Regions from separate parts of the Ornithinicoccus sp. genome, predicted to be linked through region 1. Evidence: riboswitches for the same ligand, from Rfam matches in the RefSeq annotation. Region 1 holds a riboswitch; each other region holds the start of a gene.
What was found. A riboswitch is a leader RNA that binds a small molecule or an ion and turns the genes downstream of it on or off. The one in region 1 is predicted to bind S-adenosylmethionine.
Positions count from the first base shown of each region.

Region 2: it holds a riboswitch for S-adenosylmethionine, as region 1 does, so the genes downstream of both, AC1QRC_RS04745 (bifunctional o-acetylhomoserine/o-acetylserine sulfhydrylase) here and AC1QRC_RS02355 (LLM class flavin-dependent oxidoreductase) in region 1, are expected to answer to the same signal.
Region 3: it holds a riboswitch for S-adenosylmethionine, as region 1 does, so the genes downstream of both, AC1QRC_RS05155 (flavin reductase family protein) here and AC1QRC_RS02355 (LLM class flavin-dependent oxidoreductase) in region 1, are expected to answer to the same signal.

Region 1 is NZ_CM169976.1:447,710-452,180, reverse strand. It holds gene thyX (FAD-dependent thymidylate synthase) at 1-325, shown strand, start outside; gene AC1QRC_RS02370 (SHOCT domain-containing protein) at 429-803, shown strand; gene AC1QRC_RS02365 (MarR family winged helix-turn-helix transcriptional regulator) at 856-1,317, shown strand; gene AC1QRC_RS02360 (alpha/beta fold hydrolase) at 1,314-2,162, shown strand; SAM riboswitch class IV at 2,208-2,323, shown strand; gene AC1QRC_RS02355 (LLM class flavin-dependent oxidoreductase) at 2,349-3,485, shown strand; SAM riboswitch class IV at 3,883-3,997, shown strand; gene AC1QRC_RS02350 (LLM class flavin-dependent oxidoreductase) at 4,239-4,471, shown strand, end outside.
Region 2 is NZ_CM169976.1:897,496-901,966, forward strand. It holds gene AC1QRC_RS04735 (NfeD family protein) at 1-24, opposite strand, end outside; gene metX (homoserine O-acetyltransferase MetX) at 77-1,309, opposite strand; gene AC1QRC_RS04745 (bifunctional o-acetylhomoserine/o-acetylserine sulfhydrylase) at 1,309-2,619, opposite strand; SAM riboswitch class IV at 2,836-2,952, opposite strand; gene AC1QRC_RS04750 (hypothetical protein) at 3,094-4,206, shown strand; gene AC1QRC_RS04755 (hypothetical protein) at 4,234-4,471, opposite strand, start outside.
Region 3 is NZ_CM169976.1:983,795-988,265, reverse strand. It holds gene AC1QRC_RS05170 (anti-sigma factor) at 1-721, opposite strand, end outside; gene sigK (ECF RNA polymerase sigma factor SigK) at 718-1,281, opposite strand; gene AC1QRC_RS05160 (hypothetical protein) at 1,355-2,050, shown strand; SAM riboswitch class I at 2,162-2,252, shown strand; gene AC1QRC_RS05155 (flavin reductase family protein) at 2,452-2,997, shown strand; gene sfnG (dimethylsulfone monooxygenase SfnG) at 2,999-4,186, shown strand; gene AC1QRC_RS05145 (DinB family protein) at 4,211-4,471, opposite strand, start outside.

The DNA.
Region 1 (4,471 bases):
CTACACCTTCGGCCCGGGCACGCCCGAGCAGGTGGCCCTCGTCGAGCAGACGGTGCGGGACTCGACGCGGGCCGCGCACACGGCATACGCCACGCTGCTGGACGCGGACGTCGCCCGCGAGGTGGCGCGCGACGTCCTCCCGGTCAGCACCATGACGACCTTCTGGGCCACCACCAACCCGCGCAACCTGATGCACTTCCTGGGTCTGCGCAGCGCCCCCGACGCCCTGCACGAGATCCGGCAGGTCGCGGCCGAGATGGAGCGCATCTTCGCCGAGACGATGCCGCTGACGCATCGTGCGTGGCGGGCCTCGGCGTCCGACTAGGGCGGGTGCGGGACTTTGGTCTCTGGTCAGCAGGGGCGGGGAGGTCTACCGTCGGAATAGTGCGGATCTGAGCCACTCTTCCGCCCAGGACAAAGGACGACCCGTGAACGTCTGGAACTTCTTCTGGCTCATCATCGAGCTCTTTCTCTTCTTCGCCTACATCGTCGTGCTGTTCCACATCATTGGCGACATCAGCCGCGACCGGGAGCTGTCGGGGGTGAAGAAGGCGCTGTGGGTGCTGGGCCTGCTGTTCGTCCCCTTTGTCACTGCACTGGCCTACCTGATCGTGCGCGGCGACGGCATGGCCACGCGCCAGCATGCCGCGGTCACCCGTGCCGTCGAGCAACAGGAGGCCTACCTGCGAGGGGTCGTCGGCACCGGTCCCGCCCAGGAGATCGCGGCCGCCAAGTCGTTGCTCGACTCGGGTGCGATCACCGACGAGGAGTTCAGCACGCTCAAGGCCAAGGCGCTGGCGTAGGTCACCGAAAGTCTTTTGACAAGCAACTTGTCGTTATGACAGTCTGCTTGTCATGTCTCGAGGGGTTCGACTGTATGACGTGCTGCGGCGGATCCGGCCCGTCCACGAACTGTCCGCCCGGGCGGTGAGCGACGGGCTCGCTGACACCGACCTCACCGTCCCGATGCGTGCCGTCCTGGAACGGCTGCACGACGACGGTCCCCAGCCGGTGCCGGCGATCGCCCGGTCGCTCTGTGTGACGCGGCAGGGGGTGCAGGCGCTGGTCGACGAGGCCAAGCGGCTCGGATACGTCGAGACCCGGCCCAACCCCAGCCATCGCCGCTCCCACCTGATCGTGCTCACCGAGGCCGGCCACACGGCATACGAGTCCGTGCACGCCGCGGAGCTGGTGCGGCTGGACCGCCTGGCCACCGACCTCGATCCCGATGACGTCGAGGCTTGTGTCCGGGTCCTCGACCACCTCGTCCGCGGGCTGGCCGCGGGCGTCACCGAGCCAGAGAAGGATGGATCATGACGCGCCGGAGCACGACGACCCCGACCGGGACCACGACCGGGCGCCTGGACGTGCCGGGCGGCCACATCGCGTATGTCGAGGCGGGCGCGGGTGCACCGCCGATCGTGCTGCTGCACGCCGGCTACGTGGACCGCAGGATGTGGACGCGCGAGCTCGCGCACCTGTCGCGGCGGACCCGGACCGTGGTGCCCGAGGCGCGGGCGCACGGCGAGTCGTCGACGCCCTTCACGCCGTTCCGCCAGTGCGACGACGTTGCTGCGCTCGTGCGGGAGCTGGGCGCCGGCCCGGCGGTGCTGATCGGGGTGAGCATGGGTGCCAGTGCCGCGCTCGATACGGCGCTCGAGCACCCCGACGTGGTGAGGGCGTTGGTGATCAGCGGCGCCGGGACCAACGAGCCGGTCTGGGACAGCCCGGAGATAGGAGCGCTGTTGGCGGAGCGGGACCGGGCGGAGCGGGAGATGGACGCTCCGGCCTGGCTCGCCGCCTCGCTCCGGGCCAACATCGGCCCCGACCGGCCGCTGGAGGACGTCGATCCGGCCTTCGTCAGCCTGGTGCAGCAGATGGAGCAGGACTTCGTGGCCACCCATGTCCGTCCCGGGGTGGTGCCGCCCTCCCACGTGACGGGTTCGTGGGAGCGGCTCGGCGAGATCCCGGTGCCGGTGCTCGGCATCGTCGGCGAGCTGGACTACGTCGACCACCACCGGATGTGTGAGCGGGCGGTCGCCGCCGTGCAGGACGGGCGGGGTGTCGTGCGGATCACCGGGGCCGGGCACCTGCCCAACCTGGAGGCTCCCGAGCGGTGGGAGGACGCCGTCGACGAGTTCCTGGACCAGATCAGGGTCTGAGGGCAGGTTGTCGGGCCTGCTCGGCGGGTCGGTATCCTCGGTGCCGGTCGAGAGTTCCGGTGTCCAAGCCCTGGCTGAGCCGGACGGCAACCCTTCCGCATGGTGACGGGGTGCTCCAGGTGATGACCAGGCTGGCCCGCCCGGGTCGGCAAGCACGTATGCCGCTCTCACTCCAGGAGTTCTCAGATGGCCGTCCCGTTGGGTGTCCTCGACCTCGTTCCCGTCAGCAGCGGTGCGACCGCCGCACAGGCGCTGGCCCACAGTCGCGACCTGGTGCGTCGGGCGGAAGAGGCGGGCTATCACCGCTACTGGTTCGCCGAGCACCACCTCAACCCCGGCGTCGTCGGGTCCTCACCCGCCTTGACCATCGCGCTCGCAGCCGGGGACACCAGCCGGATCCGGCTCGGGTCCGGTGCGGTGCTCGCCGGGCACCGCACCGCGCTGTCGATAGCCGAGGAGTTCGCGCTCCTGGCCGCTGCCTTCCCGGGGCGGATCGACCTGGGTCTGGGCCGCTCGGGAGTGCGGCGGGCACCTGGGGTGGGCCAGCCGGCAGGTCCGCCCCCGTCCCCGCCCGCGGTGGCCGAGCACACCACCCCCGAGGGTTTGCTGATCCCGGCGCCGGTGGCGCTCGGGCCGTTGCTGTCCGGGCCCCGGTTCAGCGCCAGCCAGTCCCTGCTCTACCTCGAGGGCTCCCAGCCGGAGGGATATGCCGAGATCGTCACCGCGATCCAGGACATCCTGGGCGGCGCCCTGGAGGTCGAGGGACTCGCTCTCCCCGAGGCCGCCGCCGACACCCCGAGCGACCCCGAGCTGTGGATCCTCGGGAGCTCCAAGGGCGAGTCGGCGGCCCTCGCGGGCACACGGGGCCTGCGCTTCGGCGCGAACTATCACGTGGCGCCCTCCGGGGTCCTGGACGCAGTCAGCCACTATCGCGACAGCTTCGTCCCCGGAGTGGGCCTGGCGGCACCGCACGTCACGGTGTCGGCGGACGTCGTCGTCGCGCCGACCGACGAGGAGGCCGAGCTCCTGGCAGCCGGCTATGGCCAGTGGGTCGCCTCGATCCGCACCGGCCGTGGCGCGATCCCCTACCCGTCCCCGGAGGAGGCTGCGGCTGAACCGCTGCCGGCGGAGGAGGAGGCGCTCGTGGCAGACCGGGTGAGGACGCGATTCGTCGGCAGCCCCGAGCGGGTTGCCGACCAGCTCGCGGTCCTCCAGGCCGCCAGCGGCGCGGACGAGCTGCTCGTCACGACCATCACGCACGACTACGAGGCGCGCGCCCGCTCCTTCGAGCTGCTCGCCGCCGCCTGGCACGCCCGCCCCTAACTCGACCGGACGGGCGGGCTGGCGATCTAGCGGGTGACCGGACGGGTGGTCTGGCGATCTAGCGGGTGGCCGGACGGGTGGTCTGGCGATCTAGCGGGTGGCCGGACAGGTGGTCTCGCGCTGCCGGGCGGCACGCTGTCGGTCTGCCGCATCCTCACGCAACTGTCTCGGCTCCCTGCCATGGGCTGGGTGGCGGGGGTGATCTCCAGGCGACCCGTCTGGTGGCGGGTAGGACCGCCAGACCACCCGTCTGGTGGCGGGTAGGACCGCCAGCCGACCCGTCTGGTGCCGGGTAGGAGCGCCAGACCACCCGTCCGGTCGGGAGTGAGGGAGGTCACGTCGGGGAGATGCATAACGCAGTTGACTTGATCAACCAAGGTTGTGTTATGTTCATCTCGGTCATGAGCCCCAGCGTCAAGCCCTGGCTTGCTGGGCGGCAACCCTCTCTCGCAGTGGGGTGCTCCAGGTGAGGACCGGGCCGTTCGCAAGACCGCGATCGGCAAGTGCGACACCCACGGAGGTCCCTCCCTTGAAGACGGTCACCCCGGACCCGCAGCACGTCCGGACCTCGTTCGTCCCCCGCGGCATGACTCTCCTCGCGACCGCCGCGCGCCCCGAGATGCCCTCGGTGCGCGCGCGCAGTTGTTGTCGCTGAGCGACCCGCGCCCCGCACCGCCTCCGCACCAGCCCCGGGGACCCGCTCCCCGCCCAGCCCGGTCCGACGACGGACCAGCCTCCCTCCAGGAGTTTCCCTTGAGTTCTGTCCTGCCTACCCCCGAATCCCCGCTCCACCTCGCCGTGGCGCTCGACGGCACCGGGTGGCACCCCGCCTCCTGGCGCCGCGCCGGTGCCCGCGCCACCGAGGTCTTCGGCGGCCGCTACTGGGCCGACCAGGCCCAGGTCGCCGAGCGCGGTCTGCTCGACTTCCTGACCATCGAGGACTCCCTCGGCCCGCAGTCCCCGACGCCGTTGGGCAGCGGGCAGGG
Region 2 (4,471 bases), 450 kb from region 1:
CTGGGTCTCGCGCAACCACTCCATCGTGCACCTCCGCCCTTTGCCCCATCGTAGGGGAAGGTGCTCGCGACCCCTATCAGAGGCCGGTCCCGCTGAACTGCAGCTCGTGTGGGGCGACCGCGGGGCGTGCCCGGCCCAGGCGTCCCCCGTCGGCAGGCGCCTGCTCGGGGGGCGCGCCGTCCCGCGTCGCGGACTGTGCCGGTGCCGAGGCACCGATTGGTCGGTCCGCGAGGGCGTCGGCGATGATCGCGAAGACCTGCTCGGTCTCGACCAGGAACCCGTCGTGCCCGTAGGGCGAGGCGATGGTGACCAGGCCCCGACAACTGGGCGCGGTGGCGATGACGGCGCCGTCCTCGGGGGTGAACAGCCGGTCGCTGTCGACCACGGCCACGGTCAGGTCGGCGGTGATGCGGCGCAGGGCGGCCGTGACCCCGCCGCGGTCCCGGCCGATGTCGTGGCCGTTCATCACCTCGGTCAGCACCAGGTAGGTGTTGGCGTCGAAGCGGCGGACCAGCTTGCGCCCGTGGTGCTCCAGGTAGGACTGCACGGCATACCGCCCGCCGTGCGACGGATCCTCGCCCTGCTGGGGGGAGGCCCCGAACCGTTCGCCCAGCTCACCCGCGCTGCGGTATGTGGCGTGGGCGATCTGGCGGGCCACCTCCAGACCGGCGCGCGGACCGGGCCCTGGGTAGTAGTCGCCGCCGACGTAGCCGGGGTCGGACCGGATCGCGTACAGCTGCGGCGTGGCCCACGCGATCTGGTCGGCCGTGGCGGCAGCGGATGTCGCGATCGGCAGGCAGCGGCGCACCCGCCCGGGGAACGTGACCGCCCACTCCAGCGCCCGCATACCGCCCATCGACCCACCGATCACGGCGGCAAAGGATCGGATCCCGAGCCGGTCGGCCAGGGCCGCCTCGGCGCGCACCTGGTCCCGGACGGTCAGCCGGGGGAAGAGCGAACCCCACGGCCGACCGTCCTGTCCCGGGGAGGAGGGCCCGGTGCTGCCTCGGCAGCCGCCGAGGACGTTCGGTGCGATCACGAAGTAGCGGTCGGTGTCGAGGGGGCGACCCGGCCCGATGAGGCCGGGCCACCACCCCGCGGTCGGGCTGTCCGGTCCGGTCTCACCCTCGACGTGGGAGTCCCCGGTGAGTGCGTGCAGCACCAGCACCGCGTTGTCGCCCGCCTCGTTCAGACGTCCCCACGACTCGTACGCGAGGCGGGCGCCCGGCAGTATCTGCCCGGACTCCAGGGTGAGGTCACCGACGACGCGGGAGCGTCGTCCGGATCCGGCGGACAGCCCGACCGGCATCAGGCCCCCTTGGCCGCCACGAAGCCGACCTCAAGGTCGGCCAGGATGTCGTCGACGTGCTCGATCCCGACGGCCAGCCGCACCAGTCCCGGGGTGACCCCGGCTGCGCGCTGGGCCTCCTCGGTGAGCTGGCGGTGGGTGGTCGAGGCGGGGTGGATCACCAGCGACCGGACATCGCCGATGTTGGCGACGTTGGAGTGCAGCTCCAGGGCGGAGACGAAGCGCTTGCCGGCCTCCAGTCCCCCCTCGATCTCGAAGGCGAGGACCGCGCCGGCGCCGCCGGGGAGGTACTTCTGGGCCAGCTCGTAGGACGGGTGGCCCGGCAGCCCGGCGTAGGACACTGACTGCACCTGCTCGTGGTCCAGCAGCCAGTTGGCCACCTGCTTGGCGTTGGCGACGTGCCGCTCGACGCGCAGCGACAGGGTCTCCAGGCCCTGGGCGATGAGGAAGGCGTTGAACGGCGAGATCGCCGGGCCGATGTCACGCAGCAGCTGTACGCGGGCCTTCAGGATGTAGGCCAGGTTGGCCCCGAGCGGGCTGCCCACGCCGAGGTCCCGGGCAAAGACCAGCCCGTGGTAGCTCTCGTCGGGGGTGTTGAATCCGGGGAACCGCTCCGGGTACTGCGCGTAGTCGAAGTTGCCGCTGTCGACGATCACGCCGCCGATGGACGTGCCGTGGCCGCCGAGGTACTTGGTGGCGGAGTGGACGACGATGTCGGCGCCATGCTCGATCGGGCGGTGCAGGAACGGGGTCGGGATGGTGTTGTCCACGATGAGCGGGACACCGACCTCGTGGGCGACCGTCGAGACGGCGACGGTGTCGAGCACCTCGCTGCTCGGGTTGGCCAGGGACTCCGCGTAGAAGGCCTTGGTGTTGTCCTGGGCTGCGGCACGCCACGACTCGGGGTCGGTCGGGTCCTCGACGAAGGTGACCTCGATGCCCAGCTTGGGCAGCGTGTGGGCGAACAGGTTCTGGGTGCCGCCGTAGAGGCTGGGCGAGGCGACCAGGTGGTCGCCGGCGGAGGCCACGTTGAGGATGGCCAGGGTGCTGGCGGCCTGCCCGGAGGCGAGCAGCAGGGCGCCGACCCCGCCCTCGAGGTCGGCAATCCGGTTCTCCACCACCTCGGAGGTCGGGTTGCCGATGCGCGTGTAGACCGGACCGAGGTCCTCGAGGTTGAAGCGGGCGGCGGCGACGTCGGCGTCGTCGAAGACGAACGAGGTCGTCTGGTAGATGGGCAGGGCCCGCGCGCCGGTGACGGCATCGGGGGTCTGCCCGGCGTGGATCTGGCGGGTGGCGAAGGACCAACTCATGGTGGGGATCTCCTGTATGTCGTGGGGAGGGTTCTGCGGGTGTGGTGCGGATGTCGCGCGAGGGCCCTGCGGGCAGGACCCCGGCGCAGGTGGGCTTCACGGGGGACGCGCGCGCCCGCCTACGGCAGGCGGCAGTGTCCGGGTGTCAGTGGCGACACATTCGACAGGTCACAGCGGCGCTCCTTCTACGGCGTCTGCTGGGCCTCTCGGGTGAGTGGCCCGCGCTTGCGGGAACGTCGTGTGACGTCCCGCCAGGTCATCACCCGGGGCACCCCACCGCGAGTGGAGGGTTGCCGCCCAGCAAGCCGGGGCTTGGTGCTGGGACTCATGACCTGTCAGAGATCTAACAGCACGCTGTGACCGAAGTCAATGCGGCTACGACCAATGCGCGGGAGGCTCTCATGAAGAATCTGCGGACATCCGCGACCTTGTGTTGTAGTACTTCGGCATAAGCCGGGCTACTAGTGTCGTTCCATGCAGCCCAGCACCGGCCGCGCCGCAGTCCTGGCCGTCGTCGTGGTCTCGCTCACAGCCTGCGCCGGGACGGACGACGACACCGCCGACGCGACCGACCCGACCTCGACCGCGGAGGCTGGGGCGACCCCGGTGGCTGGGGCGACCGCGGCGCCGCCGGGGGACGACACGTCCGGAGCCACGGACTCGGGGACGTCCCCCGGGGGCACTCCGGCGGGGGCGGGGCTGTTCCTGGTGCCGGAGGACGTCACGCACGTCACGATCACCGACTTCGACGCGATCAGGGCGCGGCTGGGCGTCCCCGACATGACCTCGGACTGGTTGATGACGGACCGGGTCGAGTTCTGGGAGCAGGTCCCGGCCAGCACCGTGCTCCTGACGGACGGGGCGCTGCGGGAGGACAACTCACTCTTCATGCTCGAGTACGGCTTCACGCAGGACGACGTCGACTGGGAGGCACGGTGGGCGGGCGAGGCGCCGGGGATGGCGCTCGGGCTGCGCCCCGACCTCGGCGTGGCGGGGGTGGAACGGGCGCTGACCGACGAGGTGGACGCGGTCGCCGGTGCCGAGCTGGTCCTGCCGGAGCGGGTGGTGGTCAGGGGTGCCGTAGGCCCGGAGGCCCTGCCCCTCGCCACCGACCCTGCCATCGGGCGGTTGGCGGATGTGGACGCCGAGTCTCTCTACCTCCGGCGGGGGTGCATCCCGTTCCATGACGCGCTCGGGGTCGACGCGACCATCGAGCACCAGGACGAGGTCACCGCGGCCCACGACGTCGAGGCACTCCTGCCGGTCGAGGCAGTGGCGGTCGCCTTCACCGGCCGGACGGCCACGTTCCGGCTCGCCTATCCCGCCGGGACGGGCGAAGAGGAGGCCAGGGCCGACCTGGCGGCCCGGTCCGCACTGGCTGCCGACTGGCCCCTCGTCGAGTCGATCACCTTCGCCGACGGCTTCGACGTGGCCCAGCCCTCCCCGGCCCGGTTCGCCGACGGGGTCGGCGAGCTGGACTACCCGGTCACGGCGCCCGGCGGCGCAGCGCACCTGTCGCTGACCGAGGTGCTGCCGGTGGGAGTCTGCAACGAGGTGCCGCCGATGCCCGAGCCGACGGGCCTGTAGGCACCCGACCTGCCGGGTCCGACCCCGTCAGTCCCGCTGGCGCCGACTGGTGAGCCCGACCAGCCCGACGAGGACGAGCAGAGCGCCCAACCCCGCGAAGGCGACGGGCACGGCATACCGCCAGTCGACCGTCACGTCGAAGAGTTGGAGGGTCAGGGCACCCCCGGCCACGGCCAGGCACACCACCCCGAAGGCCACGGTGCCCCACGCTGGCCCACCGGGGGCGGGCAGCCGCTCCGCCGCGGCGGCGCCCGGAGTGCCCGAG
Region 3 (4,471 bases), 540 kb from region 1:
CCATCTCGGTGGTGTCGGCGCCAGTGCGCGGCATCAGCCCGGCGGAGACGGCAGTGCCGTCCTCGTGGACGAACCACAGCTGGTAGTCCTGACCCTCCGGGGCCTCCTCCATGCCCTCGGCAACGAAGACGGTCGAGTCCAACGAGGCGGCCGTCACCACCGTGACGGTCACATCCCCGAGCGTCTCGGTGTGCCGCACCGCGTCCGGGGCTTCCAACACGTCCTCGGCCACGACCACCGGCGCGGGGACGTCGTTGGTCACCCACTGCGTCACCGCCACCGCGCCGACAATGACGGCTGCCGCCGCCGCGATGCCCACCCACCAGGCGCGTCGCTCGGCCGCCGCGGCCGCTTCTCCCGTGGTGGCATCCGAGTCCTCGGCGCTGCCGAGCTCACCGTCAGCGTCGTCCTCCCGGCCCCGCAGCGGGACCACGGCCGGAGGCTCCTGCGCGATCTGCTCCAGCAGCCGCGCGCGCAGTCCCGCCGGGGGCTCCTCCTCCAGCCCGACGCTCAGGTCGACCACGGGGTCGGCGAGCTCGGCGACCTCCCGCCGGCAGTCGGGGCAGGAGGCCAGGTGCTCCTCGAACTCGGCGCGTTCCCGGTCGTCGACGGCATCCAGCACATAGGCGCCCACGAGGTCGTGCACCGTCGGCTCTGCCGGGTCGGCATCGCCGTCCCGGGTCCCGCCGGGGTCTGCGCCCCGGTGCTCCTGGTCGCTCACTGTCCACCTCCCATCGTGTCCCGCATCTTGCCCAACCCGTCCCTGATCCGGGTCTTCGCCGTGCCCAACGGCACGTCGAGGCGCTCCGCGACCTCCCGGTGGGTGAGGCCCTCGAAGTACGCGAGTTCGATGGCCGCCCGCTGGGCCGGGGTGAGTTCCCCGAGCGCGTCACGCACCCGAGTCGCCTCCATTCGTTCCTCGACCGCCTCCGCGGTGACGTCGAACGGGGGCGTGGTCCGCTGTGATTCGTAGGCGTCGTCCCTCGCGGATTGGGCCACGACGGAGCGCACCCGGTCGACCGCGCGGCGGTGCGCCAGCGTCAGCAGCCAGGAGATCGCGCTGCCCCGGTCGGGGTCGAAGGAGCTCGCCGTCCGCCACACCTGTAGGAACACCTCCTGGGTGACTTCCTCGGCCTGGGACCGGTCCCGCAGGACGCGCAGCACCAGTCCGTAAACCCGGGGCGCCGTCGAGTCATAGAGGTCGGCGAAGGCCGCCTGGTCACCACGAGCCACGGCGACCAGTCGCGTCGCCAGGGCCGGGCCGTCCTGGTCACCTCGCATCGCCCCCATCCTGCCCCATGGCGGGGCCCTCGTCCGGGAGAAGGAGGGTCGGGCGGGGCACTACGGTGTGACCATGACCGGCGAGATGGACGAAGCCCTCGCCCACTACCGGTCGCTGGTGCACCGCTGGGCCGCGCCACTGCGCACCTCCGGCTGCGCGATCTGGGTGCGGGGGCGGGACCACTACCGGGTCGGCGAGGTCGTGCACCTGCGTCGGGCGACGCCCTCCCGGACCCGCCTGGCCAGCATCGTCCGGCGCAACAGCACCGAGGGATCCGACCCCGTGACGGGGCTCATCCCGGCCCTGGGCGGCGCCGTCGTGCTGGAGCCGGTCGGCACCGACATCGCGCTCCTGGCCGACCCGCTCTCGCTGGGCGGGGTGGCTGTCGTCGTGCGGTGGGACCCGACGCGGGGGGTCACCGTCACTTCGGCCGTGGACGGGGAGACCGCAGAGGAGCACGACCTGCCCGCCCAGACCGCACCCGCCGACACCGCACCCGCCGACGCCGCACGCACCCACGCGTCACCCGCCGACGCACCACCCGCCGCAGCCCCTCTGCTCGGCGCCCTGCGGGCGGCGAGCGTCGCGGCGGAGCGCGGAGATCCTGGGCCCGGACCCGGACCCCGACCTGGCGGTCGGCCTGACCGCGGCCGAGGCCCTCACCGGCATCCGGCTCCCGCTGCCGGGACCGTTCACCCTGCTCCGCGCCGTCCACCTGCGCGTGCCGGCAGGCTGACGTCAATGCATGATGACGTCGCAGCACGCTGACGCGCTGCACTCGACTCCGGTGCCGCCGAACCACCACGCCAAGCCCGCTGATCCTGCGGCCGACCAGATCTCTCGATTGACAGGACCGAAGATCCTGTGATCGACTGGCGTCACCCATCCAGAGCGGCCGAGAGACCTGGCTCGTTGACGCCGCAGCAACCACCCCCGGCGGGGCAGGTGCTCACGCCAGGATCGATGGAGGAATCGTGCAGCACCATCAGCGCCCTCGCGCGGCCCACGCCCCGCACCTGCGTCGCACCGTCGACCTGATGCGCCGGGCGGTCAGCGCCTGTCGTCCCTGACGCGCCAGACCGCCGTTCGCAGCTTCGCCACGCACCGCATCACCCTCTCGCCTGGCCCGACCCGGGCCCCCTGCACGCACCTGATTCCAGGAGTACGCCATGACCATCAGCCTGTCCCCCACCCTTGCCCGACCCCACGCCGCGCCACCAGCGGAGCCCACCCCACCGGTGGTGGACCTACGGGGCACCTTCGCGCGGGCCGCCGCCAGCGCATGGGTCGTCACCGGCTCCGGCTCCCGGGGCCCCGTCGGCTTCACCGCGATCTCCGTCGTGTCGGTGTCGCTGTCCCCGCCGCTCGTGTCGTTCAACGTCGCCAAGACCTCCTCCTCCCTCGTGACCATCGCGCAGACCCAGCGCGCAGCCCTGCACCTGCTCGGCGAGGACCAGCAGCAGCTGGCCGACCGCTTCGCCCGCGACCGCAGCAAGCGCTTCGTCGACGACGGCGCATGGTCCTACGACGACCACGGGCTGCCAGCGGTCCACGGGAGCACCGCACGACTCATCACCCGGATCCACGACCTGGTCGACGCCGGCGACAGTTTCGTCGCGATCGCCCGGGTCGAGCACGCCGTCTCCTCGGCCGGCAATCCCCTGGTGCACCACGCCGGCCGGTTCACCCCGTTGCCCACCACGATCGGAGCCTGACATGACCGACGACACGACCGACCGCCCGAGCACGGCAGCCCCCGCCGCGACAGCCCCCACCACGGGCCAGCCGGGGTCCGACCCGCTCGCCTTCGCCTACTGGGTCCCCAACGTCTCGGGTGGCCTGGTGGTCTCGACCATCGACCAGCGGACCAACCACACGCCGGACTACAACCTCGATGTGGCCCGCGCCGCCGAACGGGTCGGCTTCGACTACGCCCTGACCCAGGTGCGGTACCTGGCCTCCTACGGGGCCGACGCCCAGCACGAGTCGGTCTCCTTCTCCCTGGGGCTGCTGTCCGCCACCGAACGTCTCAAGGTCATCGCCGCGGTCCACCCGGGACAGTGGCCGCCGACCGTGCTGGCCAAGCTCGGTGCCACCGCACAGGACCTGCACGACAACAGGTTCTGCCTCAACGTCGTCTCCGGGTGGTTCAAGAAGGAGTACACGGACCTGGGCCTGCCCTGGCTGGACCACGAGGAGCGCTACCGTCGCGCCGAGGAGTTCATCGAGGTGCTGCGCGGGCTGTGGGCCGAGGACGACTTCACCTACCGCGGCGACTTCTACCGGACCCGCGACGTCACCTTCCGGCCCCAGCCGCGACTGCAGCCGGAGGTGTTCCAGGGCGGCAACTCCACCTCGGCTCGGGCCATGGCCGGCCGCCTGTCCGACTGGTACTTCATGAACGGCAACACTGTCGAGGGAGCCGCCGAGCAGATCGAGGACGTCGGTGGCCAGGCCGCCGCGCACGGTCGCAGGGTGCGCTTTGGCATCAACGGCTTCGCCGTCGTGCGGGACACCGAGGACGAGGCCCGCGGCGTCGTCGAGGAGGTCATCGCCAAGGCCGACGTCGACAAGGTCAACGACTTCGGCAACGCGGTGAAGCAGGCCGGCGCGGCCACCTCGGACAAGAAGGGGATGTGGGCCGACAGTGAGTTCAAGGACCTGGTGCAGTACAACGACGGCTTCCGCACCGGTCTGATCGGCACTCCCGCACAGGTGGCCCGGCGGATCGTGGACTACAAGCGTGCCGGGGTCGACCTGGTGCTGTTGGGCTTCCTGCACGTGCGCGAGGACGTCGAGCGATTCGGGGAGCAGGTGATCCCGCTGGTGCGGGAACTGGAGGCACAGGAGCCGTATGCCGAGGCGTCGGCGGAGCGCACCCCGGACCCCGCCCTCGTCGGCTGAGCCGGCCGGCGCGGACGCCGGGTCCTACCCGGTCCCGCCACCGGCCTCCTCCTGCCGCCCGGCGTCGCGGGCCGCCTGCTCGAGGCGTGCGACGTAGTCGGCCCACCACTGCGCGTCGCCGCCGGGGAGGTTCTCCCGGCCGGGCAGGAGGCCGACCTGCCCGTCGATCATCTCGCGCACGATGTCGGCCTGACCGGCGTGCCGGTCGGTCTCGGTAACGACGTGGACCAGGATCTGGTGCAGGGTGACGTCCGCCTTCTCCGGTGACCACCACGGCACCCGGCC